Parafrankia irregularis: one gene and its partner. The protein of the gene in region 2 binds, or shares a complex with, the protein of the main gene of each other region. Links are inferred from orthologs where the notes say so. Each region holds a gene or a part of one and is shown on either strand. Other genes may lie near its edges.

Region 1 (4,936 bases), on a different replicon or contig from region 2:
TCGACCCCCAGCTGCGGACGAACCTGCCGACGGTCTCCGCGCTCGGGGACCTTCGGCCGGGGCCCCAGCTCGCCCACGTGGCGTTCGCCGAGGGAATCCTGGTCGCGGAGCGGCTCGCGGGGCTCGACCCGGTGCCGGTCGACTACGTGAACGTTCCGCGGGTCACGTACTCACACCCCGAGGTGGCATCCGTCGGCCTGACCGTCGCCGCCGCGCGCAAGCGTTTCGGTGAAGTCGACACCGCCACCTATCACCTGGCAGGAAACGGCAAAGCACGGATCCTGCGCTCGTCGGGAGCGGTAACCGTGGTCTCGGCGCAGGACGGGCCCGTCCTCGGCGTCCACATGGTGGGCGACCGGGTGGGCGAGTTGATCGCCGAGGCCCAGCTCATCACCAACTGGGAGGCCTACCCGACCGACGTCGCCCAGCTGATCCACCCGCACCCGACCCTCTCCGAGGCGCTCGGTGAGGCGCACCTCGCTCTCGCCGGCAAGCCACTGCACGTCCACAGTTAGCCTGCGGTGCCCGCCGTTCGTCCCTGACAGCCCGACCGGGCAGCAGGGCGCGACGTCGGGCGCGACGAAGGAGTCGTTGTCAGAATGTCAGTTTCCGTCACAATGCCCCGCCTCGGGGAGAGCGTCTCCGAGGGGACGGTCACCCGCTGGCTGAAGAAGGAAGGCGAGCGCGTCGAGGCCGACGAGCCGCTGCTGGAAGTAAGCACGGACAAGGTCGACACCGAGATCCCCGCGCCGGCCTCCGGCATCCTCGGTTCGATCAAGGTTGCCGAGGACGAGACCGTCGAGGTCGGCGTCGAACTGGCCGTGATCGAGGATGGTGCCGCCGCGGCTGCCGCCCCCAGCGCCCCGGCCGCGCAGCCCACGCCCGCCCCCGAGCCGCCGAAGGCAGTCGCTCCCCCGCCGCCGCCCGCGCCCACCCCGGCTCCGCCGCCCCCGCCGGCCCCGGCACCGGCCCCCGCGCCCGCGCCGACCCCGCCACCGCCGCCGGCCCCCGCTCCGGTTCCGTCGCAGGCTCCGGTCGCGGCGAGCACCGCGGACGCCAGCGCCGACGGCCTCGGCCGGTACGTCACGCCGCTGGTCCGCAAGATGGCCGCCGAGCTGGGTGTCGACCTCGGCATCGTGACCGGCAGTGGGCCGGGGGGGCGCATCACCAAGCAGGACATCCAGGATGCGGCGAAGGCCCCGGCGGCTCCCGCCGCGCCCGCTCCCGTGCCCGCTGCCGCTGTCGCTCGCCCGGCAGCCGCGCCGGTGCCGGCCCCCGCGGCCGCCGCAGCCGCCGCCCGTGGGCGCACCGAGAAACTCACCCGCCTGCGCTCGCTCGTCGCCCGCCGGATGGTCGAGTCGCTGCAGATCAGCGCGCAGCTCACGACCGTCGTGGAGGCCGACGTCACGCGCATCGCGAAGCTGCGCGACCGGGCCAAGGCCGGGTTCCTGGCCCGCGAGGGCGTGAAGCTCTCCTTCCTGCCGTTCTTCGCCGTGGCCGCCTGCGAGGCGCTGCGCGAGCACCCGGTGATCAACTCCAGCATCGATCTGGAGGGCGGCACGGTCACCTACCACGACGCGGAGAACCTGGGTATCGCGGTCGACACCGACCGCGGGCTGGTCGTCCCGGTCATCCACAACGCCAGCGACCTGAACCTCAGCGGCATGGCACGCAAGATCGACGAGCTCGCCGCCCGCACCCGCGCCAACCAGGTGTCTCCGGACGACCTGGGCGGTGGCACGTTCACGCTGACGAACACCGGCAGCCGGGGCGCGCTGTTCGACACCCCGATCCTCAACCAGCCGCAGGTGGCGATCCTGGGCACCGGGTCGGTCGTCAAGCGGCCGGCCGTCGTCACGGACCCGGAGCTCGGTGAGGTCATCGCGGTTCGGTCGAAGGTCTACCTGGCCCTGACCTACGACCACCGGATCGTCGACGGTGCCGACGCGGCCCGCTTCCTGACCGCGGTGGCGAGCCGTCTGGAGGAAGGTGCCTTCGAGGCCGAGCTCGGGCTGTAGCCGAGCGGTCAGGCCTGCTTGTCAGGCCCGATGAGCAGGCCTGACAAGCAGGCCGAACCAAGCAGGCCGAACGAGCCGAGGAGCCCGGACAGATGAAGGTGGCCGTCACCGGATCGTCCGGGCTCATTGGTTCCGCGTTGCTGCCAGCCCTGCGGGCTGACGGCCACGAGGTCGTCCGGATCGTCCGCCGGCCGCCGCGGGGCCCGGGCGAGATCCGCTGGGACCCCCTGGCCGGCCAGTTGGATCCACGCGAGCTCCAGGGCGTCGAAGCGGTGATCAACCTCGCCGGCGCCGGCCTCGGCGATCACCGCTGGACCGCGAGCTACAAGCAGGTCCTGTGCGCCAGCCGCATCGAGGGCACCCGCCTGCTCGCCGAGACGCTCGCCGGTCTCGCCGTACCGCCGCGGGTCCTGCTCTCCGGCAGCGCCATCGGCTGGTACGGCAGCCCCGCCGGGGCGACCGGACCAGCGCTGGACGAGTCCGCCGGTGCGGGCGTCGGATTTCTCGCCGACCTCGTCCGCGGCTGGGAGGGCGCCACCGCGGCGGCCGAGGCGGGCGGAATCCGGGTTGTGCGGCTGCGTACCGGCGTCGTGCTGTCCGCCCGCGGCGGAATGCTCGGCCGGCTGCTCCCGCTGTTCCGCCTGGGTGCCGGCGGCCAGCTCGGCCCGGGGCGGCAGTGGCTCAGCTGGATCAGCCTGCGCGACACCGTCGCGGCGGCGCTCTACCTGCTCGAGGCCGACGGGACACGCGGGCCGGTCAACCTCGTCGCCCCGCGGCCCGTGACCAACGCCGAGTTCACCGCCACCCTGGCCCGGGCGCTGCACCGCCCGGCGTTCGCGCGGGTTCCCCGCGCCGCCCTGCGGCTGGCACTCGGCGAGTTCGCCGACGAGGGGGTGTTCGCCTCCCAGCGCCTCGCACCGGCCGCTCTGCTCGACGCGGGTTTCCGTTTCGCCCACCCGGACCTCGCCGCGGCGCTGGAGGACGCCCTGCACCACGGCGGCTGATCCGACCTGGTCAGCCAGGCGCAACCGACTCGCTGCCCGCGAGCCGCCAGCCTCCGCTGGTCCGCCAGAGCGTCAGGATCTTGATGCTCTCCGGCGAACCCGGTTCGCTTGCCAGGACCGCGCCGGCGGCGTTGAGGAAGTTGTACGCCTCGACGCTCTCCGTCACGCGCAGCACGACCTGATCCGCGCGTTCCAGCTGAATCTCCAGGTCGATGATCTGAATCCGTACCGGCGACGAGTGTGCGCCTTTCTCCAGCAGCGTGCGGACGGTTGCCTGGTCGGTGCGCAGCGCGGCACTGTCCGGTGCGTCCGCCGCGTCCAGCGCGGTGAGGTCTGCGCGTTCGAAGGCCCTGCTTCGCGCGACGTTCAGCTCCTCGAGGACCGCCCGCCACGCCTGCTCCGGTGACCGCCCGTTCACCGGTGTCGCGCTCGGGTCCTGCCCTCCCCCGCCGCCGGCCGCCGGGGCCCCGCGGGTCTCGGCCCGGTCGGAGCCGCCGTTCATCAGCACGACAGCGATGACGACGGCCACGAGCCCGACGCAGCCGATCGCCGGTAGCAGCAGACGGTTCCGCCCGCCGCGGCCGGACCGCCCCGAACGCCCCGCCGGGCCCCCACGGGCGCCACCACGGACCCGCCCGGACGCCCGGCCCGCCCGCCGTGCCGCCGACGGTGCCGGGGTCGCCGACCGCCCGCCACGACGCACCGCCTTGCCGCCGCGACGATCACGGCCCACCGGGTGCAGCGAGCCCACCAGCTCGGACGGATCGGAGGGTGCGGTCCGTCCGTCTCTCGGCTGGGTTCGACCGCTCGCCGCGCCCGCGCCCACGCCGGGGCCGGGGCCGGGGGGCGTACCCGCGGATTCGCCCGCCGCCGTACCCGCCGCGATGCCCTCCGACGGCGGCGAAGCGGGCTCGCCGGGCTCCTGCCAGGCCGCGTCGGCCCCGCCGCCCGCCCAGACGTCCGGAACAGCCGCCTCGGAAGGATCGCCGCCGGGGGGTGGCAGCAGCCGCCCGCCGGCCCCGTCCCCACCGGCGACCTCGCCGTCGCCACCCTGGGCACGCGCGGTGTGGCGGTGGCCGGCCTGCCACTCCGGCCCGGTGGCCCACGGGTCGCGGTCATCATCGAGATCATCACCAGCGTCTGCCGCCGGCTCCGCCTCGTCGATCCACGGGTCGGAGGCGAGCTCGATCTCGCTGCCCACGGAGCCGCCGGGCGAGACACCCGTCATGCGGATCGGCAGTGGGGTGGCACTGCGTGCGAGGCCGGCGGCCAGCTCGGCCGCGGACGGCCGGCGCAGCGGATCGTCGATCAGCGCCATCGCCACCGCCACCGCCACCGCGGCCGCGTCGGGGCCGGTGGCCTGGCTCATGGCCCCGAGCAGAAGCTCCGCAAGATCATGCACGTCGTCCGCGGAAGACCCGCCGGGGCTGGTCAGGGCGGCGACGCCGACGCCGGCGAGCACCGGCCGGCCGTTCGGTTCCAGCAGGATGTCCAGCGCGGTCAGCTCGCCGTGGACCAGCCCGGCGCCATGCGCCGCCGCGAGTGCCTGCGCCACGGGCAGGCCGATCGTCACGACCTCGCCCGGCTCCAGCCGGCCCCGGGCGGCGAGCAGCCGGGACAGGCTGACGGTCTCGGGCACCGGCTCGGCCACGACGGCCAGCCCGTCCGCCGTCCGGATCGCGTCGGTCACCGAGACCAGGTGCGGATGGCGGACGTCGAGCTGGCGCCGGATCTCCCCCAGCGCTTCGGCACGCACCAGCGGATCCGCCGGCAGCCGCACATACCGAACCGTGACGTCCGCGCCGAGCTGCTCGACACGACCGGCCCAGACCTCACCGGCCCCGGCGTCGTAGCGCCGGTGGCGCAGGATAATGCCCGGCACCGTGGGATCACCGCCGTGCCGGCCCGGCCGAT
Region 2 (8,543 bases):
GAGCCCGCAAAAGCGGGCGAACAGGCGAAACCAGGATTGTGGGTGCCGGCCCGCCAGGTCGCCTCACGGCGTGATGTCGCACGTAGCGACTCAATATGGGTCCGGGGGCCATGATACGGACCGGCACTGCTCATCCTAACGCGGCACTGCGCCCGCCTGTTCCCGTCCGTTACAACTGACGGGTGAGGACGAGGGTCCCGATGTCGTCGACGGTGCCCGTCCAGCCGGGGCGGAGCAGGCAGGTGGCCTCGGCGAACTCCACCACCGCCGGGCCCGCGACGACGTCGCCGGCGCCCAGAGCGGCCCGCGGGACCACCTCGACGTCCCGCCAGGCACCGTCCAGCCAGGCCTGCCGGCGTCCGCGTCGAGCGGTCGGGTCGACGGGTGGGGCGACGGGGACGGGCTTCGGGCCGCGCACGGTGACCACCAGGCGCACCGCGACCGTCTCGATCTCGCGCTCCGGGGCGATGTGCCCGTACCTGCGCAGATGCTCGGCTTCGAAGGCTGCACGCACGGCCTGGGCCATCGAGGCGGCGTCGACCGAGGCGTCCCCGGGCTCGACTCCGGCTGCGTCCCCGGGCTCGGCGACGTCGATGGTCAGTTCGTGGGACTGGCCCGCGTACCGGCAGTCGACGCGCCGTTGGAGGACAGCCGGCGATCCGGCCGAGGCCTGCCCCGGCTCGGCGTCCGCGGCCGGTCCAGCATCTGCAGCCGCGGCCGGGCCGGCGTCCGCGGCCAGGTCGGCCTCCGCAGCCGCGGTCGCGGCCAGGTCGGTGAAGGCGCGGGCGAGATCGACCTCGCCGAGCCGGCCGATCAGCGGGCGGGCGTGGTCACGCCGGACGTCCCCGATCGCCAGCCCCAGCGCCGACAGCACCCCGGCGGCCAGTGGGACCAGCACCCGGGACATGCCGAGTTCCTCGGCCAGCGCGCAGGCGTGCGTCCCACCGGCCCCGCCGAAGGCCACCAGCACCAGCTGACGCGGGTCGATGCCGCGTTCGACGGAGACGACCCGCAGCGCCCGGGTCATCTCCGCGTCGGCGACGGCGACCACCCCGGCGGCGGTCTGTGCCGGGGTGAGGCCCAGCTCGGCGCCGAGCCCGCTCAGCACCGCCTCGGCCGCCGCCCGGGAGAGCGTGACCTCGCCGCCGAGCCCGGCACCGTCGGCGAGGTAGCCCAGGTAGAGGTCGGCGTCGGTGACCGTAGGCAGGGTGCCGCCGCGCCCGTAGCAGGCCGGGCCGGGGTCGGCTCCCGCCGAACGCGGGCCGACCCGCAGGGCGCCACCGGCGTCCGCCCAGGCGATCGAGCCGCCGCCCGCGCTGACCGAGTGGACGTCCACCGTGGGCAGCATGATCGGCACCCCGGCGAGCACCGACTCGGACGTGGTGAGCGCCCGCCCGCCGAGCACGGGCGCGACATCGGTGGACGTCCCGCCCATGTCAAAGGTGAGCAGGTCACGGACCCCGGACAGGCCGGCGACGTAGGCGGCGCCGACGACGCCCCCGGCCGGGCCGGACAGCACACAGCGGGCGGCGTGCCCGGCCGCCTCGGCGAGCTCGGTGACACCGCCCGACGACTGCATGATCATGGGGACGGTGAGCGACTGCCGCGCGCAGCGGTGTTCCAGGCGCCGCAGATAGGTGGAGAGTCCGGGGGTCAGATAGGCGTCGGCGACAGCGGTGGTGAAGCGCTCGTATTCGCGGAACACCGGCAGCACCTCGCTGGAGGCGACCACCGTGATGCCCGGCAGCCGCTGCCGCAGCGCCGTGGCGACGGCCTGTTCATGGGCCGGGAAGGCGAAGGAGAACAGCAGGCAGACGGCGACGGCCGCGAGGTCGGGGATGGCCGCCACCTCCTCGACGACCCGGGCGACGTCGTCGTCGCGCAGCGGCTCGATCACGCCGTGCGGCCCGCACCTCTCGGCGACGGTGAAGCGCAGCTCGCGCGGGACGAGGCTGGGCGGGCGGTCCCTGGTCAGGTCGTAGAGGGACGGCCTGTTCTGCCGGCCGATCTCGATCACGTCCCGGAAGCCCCGGGTGGTCACCAGCGCGGTGCGGGCCCCGGCGCGTTCCAGCAGCGTGTTGGTGGCCACCGTGGTGCCGTGGGCGAAGGTGCCGACCTGTGCCGGGGCCAGGCCGGCCGCGGCCACCGCGGCCAGCACCGCGTCGGACGGGTCGGTGGGAACGGAGGGAACCTTGGCGAACCGCACGCCACCGTCCGGATCCACCGCCACCAGGTCGGTGAAGGTGCCGCCGACATCCACTCCGAGCCGGACCCGCTCGCCGGACGGCTCCTGCTGATCGGGCACTCGGCCTCCTGCTTCCCTGACTTCCGACGGCGTCCCTGACATGCTGGCGCCCTGGCCGGCCGGTGGCAGCTCCGGCCACCCAGAGCACCGACTACCCAGAGCAACAACGCGAAGCGGTACCGGGCGGCCGGTAAGGCTGAGCCGGCACCAGGTACGAAACCACCATTTGGGTCTTCATGTGACCTCGCGCGCAGAGCCGGCGGCCGGCGGGGAACCGCGCGGAAAACCCGCCTTTGCCAGCGGCACAGTCGAGATCGCTATCGGCCCGGGCCAGTGGATCGTGGCGCCGACAGGAGGCGATCAGCCCTGACACAACGGGACGAATGTGACGCGACGCCGGGGAGGGCAGCTTCGGGGTGTCCGTCCACAGCGGGTAACCTGAGCAGACGGTAGCGAAGGGCCTGCGAACAGGCTGAGATGTACACCGTGGATAGAGGCGATTGGCTCCGTGACAGCACCGACGGTACCCGCGTCAGAACCTGACTTCGGCCCTAACGAGTGGCTGGTCTTCGAGATCTACCAGCAGTATCTCGAGGACCCGGAGAGCGTCTCCCCCGAATGGCGCGAGTTCCTCTCCGACTACCGCCCCGCGAACCCGGCTGCCGGGAACGCGCAGGCGAGCGGTGCCACCGCCCCCAGTCCCGCGTCAACGCCGACGCCTTCGACCCCCTCCGCTCCGGCTGCCACCGCGAGCGTGGCACCGGTCACGGCCCCGGCGCCAGCGGTCCCGGCGGCTCCCGCGCCGGCGGCCCCGGCCGCGGCGCCCGCCGCCGCGAGCGCGAAGCCGGCTTCCGCGCCGGCCAAGCCCGCGACCCCGGTCGCGGCCGGGGAGCGCACCCCGTTGCGCGGCGCGTCCGCCCGGGTGGTCTCCAACATGGAGACCTCGCTACACGTCCCGACCGCGACGTCCGTGCGTGCGGTGCCGGCGAAGCTGCTGGCCGACAACCGCATCGTCATCAACCGGCACCTGGCCCGGTCCAGCGGCGGGAAGATCTCCTTCACCCATGTGATCGGCTACGCCATGGTGAAGGCCCTGATCGACCACCCGGCGATGAACGCGTCCTATGCCGAGATCGACGGCAAGCCGACGCTCGTTCAGCCGGAGCACATCAACCTCGGCCTCGCGATCGACCTGGTCACGCCCAAGGGGCGCCAGCTCGTCGTCGCCGCGGTGAAGAAGGCCGAGACCCTCGACTTCAGCCAGTTCTGGCTGGCGTATGAGGACCTCGTCCGCCGGGCCCGCACCAACAAGCTGACCATGGACGACTTCACCGGCGTCACGATCAGCCTGACCAACCCCGGCGGCATCGGGACGGTGCACTCCGTCCCGCGCCTCATGGAGGGCCAGGGCACGATCATCGGCGTCGGTGCCATGGAGTACCCGGCCGAGTTCCAGGGCGCCTCCGAGCAGACCCTGACGAAGCTCGCGATCTCCAAGATCATGACGCTGACCAGCACCTACGACCACCGGATCATCCAGGGCGCGCAGTCCGGCGAGTACCTGCGGCGCATCCACGAGCTGCTGCTGGGCGCCGACGGGTTCTACGACGAGATCTTCGCGTCGCTGCGTGTCCCCTACGTGCCGATCCGCTGGCTGCCCGACATCTCCGCCCACCACGAGGGCGACCTCGACCACGGCGCCCGGGTGATGGAGCTCATCCACGCCTACCGGGTGCGTGGTCACCTGATGGCCGACACGAACCCGCTCGAGTTCGCCATCCGCAGCCATCCCGACCTGGACATCATCGGCCACGGCCTGACCCTGTGGGACCTCGACCGCGAGTTCGCGGTGGGTGGCTTCGCCGGGCAGCGCACGATGCGGCTGCGGGACATCCTCGGCGTCCTGCGTGACTCCTACTGCCGCCGGGTCGGCATCGAGTACATGCACATCCAGGAGCCGGAGGAGCGCACCTGGATCCAGGCCCGCGTCGAGCGCTCCGCGGAGCGGCCCGACCCGGCCGAGCAGCTGTACGTGCTGGAGCGCCTCGGTGCCGCCGAGGCCTTCGAGTCGTTCCTGCAGACCAAGTACGTCGGCCAGCGCCGGTTCTCGCTGGAGGGCGCCGAGTCGACGATCCCGCTGCTGGACGAGATCCTCGGCCGGGCGGCGGAGGCCACACTCGACGAGGTCGTCATCGGCATGGCGCACCGCGGGCGGCTCAACGTGCTCGCGAACATCGTCGGCAAGTCGTACCGGCAGATCTTCGACGAGTTCGAGGGCTACGTCGACCCGCAGACCGCGCACGGCTCGGGTGACGTCAAGTACCACCTGGGTGCCGACGGCGTCTACACCGACCAGGAGGGGCGCACCGTCCCCGTCTCGGTGGTCGCCAACCCGTCGCACCTCGAGGCCGTCGACGGCGTCCTCGAAGGTGTCGCCCGCGCGAAGCAGGACGTCCTGGACAAGGGCTTCGAGGGCTTCACCGTGCTGCCGGTGCTGATCCACGGTGACGCCGCGTTCGCCGGCCAGGGTGTGGTCGCCGAGACGCTGAACCTCTCCCAGCTGCGCGGCTACCGCACCGGTGGCACCGTGCACGTGGTCATCAACAACCAGGTCGGCTTCACCACGTCACCGACGTCCAGCCGCTCCTCGGTCTACGCGACCGACGTGGCGCGCATGGTGCAGGCGCCGATCTTCCACGTCAACGGGGACGACCCGGAGGCGTGCGTCCGGGTGGCGGCGCTGGCGTTCGCCTACCGGCAGGAGTTCAACAAGGACGTCGTCATCGACCTGGTCTGCTACCGCCGGCGGGGTCACAACGAGATGGACGAGCCGTCCTTCACCCAGCCGCTGATGTACGACACGATCGCCTCCAAGCGGTCGGTGCGCAAGGTCTACACCGAGGCCCTGATCGGCCGTGGGGACATCACCCGCGACGAGGCCGAGCTGGCGATGAAGAGCTACCGGGCCGAGCTGGAGAAGGCGTTCGCCGAGACCAGGGAGACCACGACCCGGCCCACGCCGCAGCCGCGGATCGTCACCACCCCGGCCGAGGCCGCCGCAGCCGCCGCGGTCACCACCGCGGTGCCGCTGGAGATCGTCAAGAAGGTCGTCGACACCCAGGTCAACCTGCCGGACGGCTTCGTCATGCACCCGCGCCTGCGGCCGCAGATCGAACGCCGCCCGCAGATGGTCGAGACCGGGGCCATCGACTGGGCGCTCGCCGAGATGATCGCGTTCGGCAGCCTGCTGCTGGGCGGCACCTCGGTGCGGCTCACCGGCCAGGACAGCCGCCGCGGCACCTTCGGGCAGCGGCACTCCGTGCTGGTCGACCGCTACACCGCGGAGGACCACACACCGCTGCGCACCCTGCGCAACGACGACGGCTCCCGGGTCGGCACCTTCTACACCTACGACTCGCTGCTCTCCGAGTTCGCCGCGATGGGCTTCGAGTACGGCTACTCGGTGGCCCGGGACGACACCCTGGTGCTGTGGGAGGCGCAGTTCGGCGACTTCGCCAACGGCGCACAGTCGATCATCGACGAGTTCATCTCGGCCGGTGAGGCGAAGTGGGGCCAGCGTTCCTCGCTGACCCTGCTGCTGCCGCACGGGTACGAGGGCCAGGGGCCGGACCACTCCTCGGCCCGTATCGAGCGGTTCCTCTCGCTGTGCGCCGACGGCAACATGACCGTCTCCGCACCGTCCAGCCCGGCCAGCTACTTCCACCTGCTGCGCCGGCAGGCGCTGTCACCGGTGCGCCGGCCGCTGATCGTCTTCACGCCGAAGTCGATGCTGCGGCTGAAGGCCGCCGCCTGCACCGTCGAGGAGCTCACCGGCGGCGCCTGGCAGCCGATCATCGACGACGCCTCGGTCAGCGACCCGGCCAGCGTGCGGCGGGTGCTGCTGTCGGCCGGCAAGGTCTACTACGACCTCGCCGCCGCCAAGGAGAAGCGCAACGACGCCCAGCGCTTCGCCCTGCTGCGCGTCGAGCAGCTCTACCCGACCCCCGGGCCGGAGCTCGCCGCGCTGCTGAGCCGGTACCCGAACCTGACCGACCTCGTCTGGGTCCAGGAGGAGCCGGCGAACCAGGGTGCCTACCCGCACATGGCGCTGAACCTGCCCGAGTCGCTGCCCGAGGGCCTGCGGCTGCGGCGGGTCTCGCGGCGGGCCTCGGCCGCCCCGGCCTCCGGCTCGTCCCGGGTGCACGAGCGGGAGCAGGCAGCTCTCGTCGAGGCGGCCTTCAGCGACTGACGCCTGACCGTGCCACTGCGGCCGCCTGGCGCCAGGCGGCCGCAGTGCACGATCGGCGCGGCTCCGACCCGCCAGCCTGCTGCGGCCGCAGCACCTGAGCCGGTCCGCGGCAGGCGACCGGGCGGCTACATAGCAGCAAGCGTACGCACAGCGACGCATAGCAGGACACGCGACGACAGCGACCCAAGCCGGCGGTGGGCCGGGCCCTGACTGCCACGGGCCCGGCCCACCGCCGGATCTCGTTTCGCGACCTTGCACGCCTGCGCGACTCGTACGACCCGATACCGTCCAGGCATGTACTTCACCGACCGTGGCATCGAGGAGCTCGCCAACCGGCGCGGCGAGGAGTCGGTGTCCTTCGAATGGCTCGCGGACGCGCTGCGCACCTTCGTCGACCTGCACCCACAGTTCGAGGACGCCGTCGAACAGCTCGCGACCTGGCTCGCCCGGCCCGACGACGACCCCGACCTCTAGCGCCGCACCCGCGCGGCGCCCGCCGCACCGCGCCCCGGAGAACCCGGACTAGACGGTGAGGACGAGCTTGCCGAACACCTCACCCTGGGCGAGACGTTCGAACGAGGCTCGCGCGTCCGCGAGCGGGCGGACATCGTCGACCAGCGGGCGGGTGCCGGTTCGGTCCAGGAGGCTCACCAGGTCGGCCAGCTCGCCGCGGGTACCCATCGTCGAGCCGACAACCGAGAGCTGGAGAAAGAAGATCCGGTTCAGCTCCGCCGGCGGGTTCGGCCCGCTGGTCGCCCCGGAGCAGACGATCCGGCCGCCCGGGCGCAGCGAACGCACCGAATGCGACCAGGTGGCGGCACCGACCGTCTCGATCACCGCGTCGACGCGGGCCGGCAGGCGCTCCCCCGTCGCGACCGCGAGGTCGGCGCCGAGATCGAGCGCACGGCGACGCTTCGCCTCGTCCCGCGAGGTGACGAAGACGGTATGCCCGACCGCCTTACCGATCATCAGGGCCGCCGTCGCCACCCCGCCGCCGGCCCCCTGGACCAGGATCGTGCCACCGCCGCTCGCGGGCAGGCCCGAGCGGCTGACCACCATGCGGTAGGCGGTCAGCCAGGCGGTCGGCAGGCAGGCCGCCTCCTCCCACGACAGCGACGCCGGTTTCGGGACGAGATTCGCCCGTGGGACGGCCACCTGCTCGGCCAGTGTTCCCGGATGCAGCTCGGAAAGCAGCGTCCGGGACGGGTCCAGGGTCTCGTCGCCACCGCCCCGGGCCGGGTCGCCGATGACCGCGTGGACGATGACCTCCGCACCGTCGGCGCTGACCCCGGCGGCATCGCAGCCCAGGATCATCGGCAGCCGCTCGGCGGGCAGGCCGACACCGCGCAGGCTGAAAAGATCGTGATGGTTGAGCGCGGCGGCCCGCACCGAGACCGTGGTCCAGCCCTCCGGGACCACCGGCGCGGGCTGATCACCGACGCGCAGGCCTGAGAGCGGGTCGTCCGGGTTGATCGCGACTGCGGCAGCGGCAAGCACGAGCCCGACCCTATTGCGCCGGTGACGCCTGGCGCTCGGACGCTCCGTGCCCTCTCGGTGCCTCGGAGTTCGTCCGGGTTCGGGTGGCTTCAACCCGCACCCGACGAGCCTCCGCGCAACCCGGCGGCCCATGACCGCACGATCCAAAGGCCCCGGCCGTCGCGCCGACCCCGCGGATGTGTTGAACTCAGTCCCGTGGCAACACAGGGAGGAACGCCGGCTGCGGTCGGCCGTGACGGGGGCGGTCGCCGATTCGGCTGGCGTCGGCATCGGCCGGTGCCGGCCCCCGAGCCGCCGATGACACTCGCGACCGACGGCGACCCGATCATCATCGTCCCGTCGGCGGATTTTGTGTGCTGCTCCTACAAGGGCTGCGGCGCGCTGCGTCCACTGGCCGAGGTGAACGAGAACCGGCCCTGTCTGGGCTGCGGCCGGGTCTGACCGTTCCAGACAGGCTCCCGGGGGCCCTCTCGGCTGGGCCCTGTGGGCCGGCCAGCGGCCCCGGCAGGAGCCTGCGAGCAGGCGCCCTGGGGCAGGGGCCTGGGAGTTGGC

What was found. Proteins that work in one complex are often made in the same cells at the same time.
Region 1: AWX74_RS26445 (region 2) and sucB share a complex: the UniProt entries of both Escherichia coli proteins name them as parts of the 2-oxoglutarate dehydrogenase (OGDH) complex. The link is inferred for Parafrankia irregularis from one-to-one orthologs.

The regions. Positions count from the first base shown.
Region 1 is NZ_FAOZ01000035.1:47,976-52,911, forward strand. Bases 1-2,808 are described here. They hold sucB (2-oxoglutarate dehydrogenase, E2 component, dihydrolipoamide succinyltransferase), read left to right. Parts: upstream 1-599; coding sequence 600-2,018; downstream 2,019-2,808. Other genes in these bases: lpdA (dihydrolipoyl dehydrogenase), read left to right, coding at 1-515; AWX74_RS32865 (TIGR01777 family oxidoreductase), read left to right, coding at 2,111-2,808. Also shown: more of AWX74_RS32865, read left to right, coding at 2,809-3,022; AWX74_RS32870 (protein kinase), read right to left, coding at 3,033-4,904. UniProt on the Escherichia coli protein: E2 component of the 2-oxoglutarate dehydrogenase (OGDH) complex which catalyzes the second step in the conversion of 2-oxoglutarate to succinyl-CoA and CO(2).
Region 2 is NZ_FAOZ01000022.1:59,654-68,196, forward strand. What follows is about bases 2,408-6,694. They hold AWX74_RS26445 (multifunctional oxoglutarate decarboxylase/oxoglutarate dehydrogenase thiamine pyrophosphate-binding subunit/dihydrolipoyllysine-residue succinyltransferase subunit), read left to right. Parts: upstream 2,408-2,753; coding sequence 2,754-6,494; downstream 6,495-6,694. Also shown: AWX74_RS26440 (hydantoinase/oxoprolinase family protein), read right to left, coding at 170-2,347; AWX74_RS26450 (DUF6104 family protein), read left to right, coding at 6,789-6,968; AWX74_RS26455 (zinc-binding dehydrogenase), read right to left, coding at 7,017-7,991; AWX74_RS40875 (hypothetical protein), read left to right, coding at 8,289-8,432. UniProt on the Escherichia coli protein: E1 component of the 2-oxoglutarate dehydrogenase (OGDH) complex which catalyzes the decarboxylation of 2-oxoglutarate, the first step in the conversion of 2-oxoglutarate to succinyl-CoA and CO(2).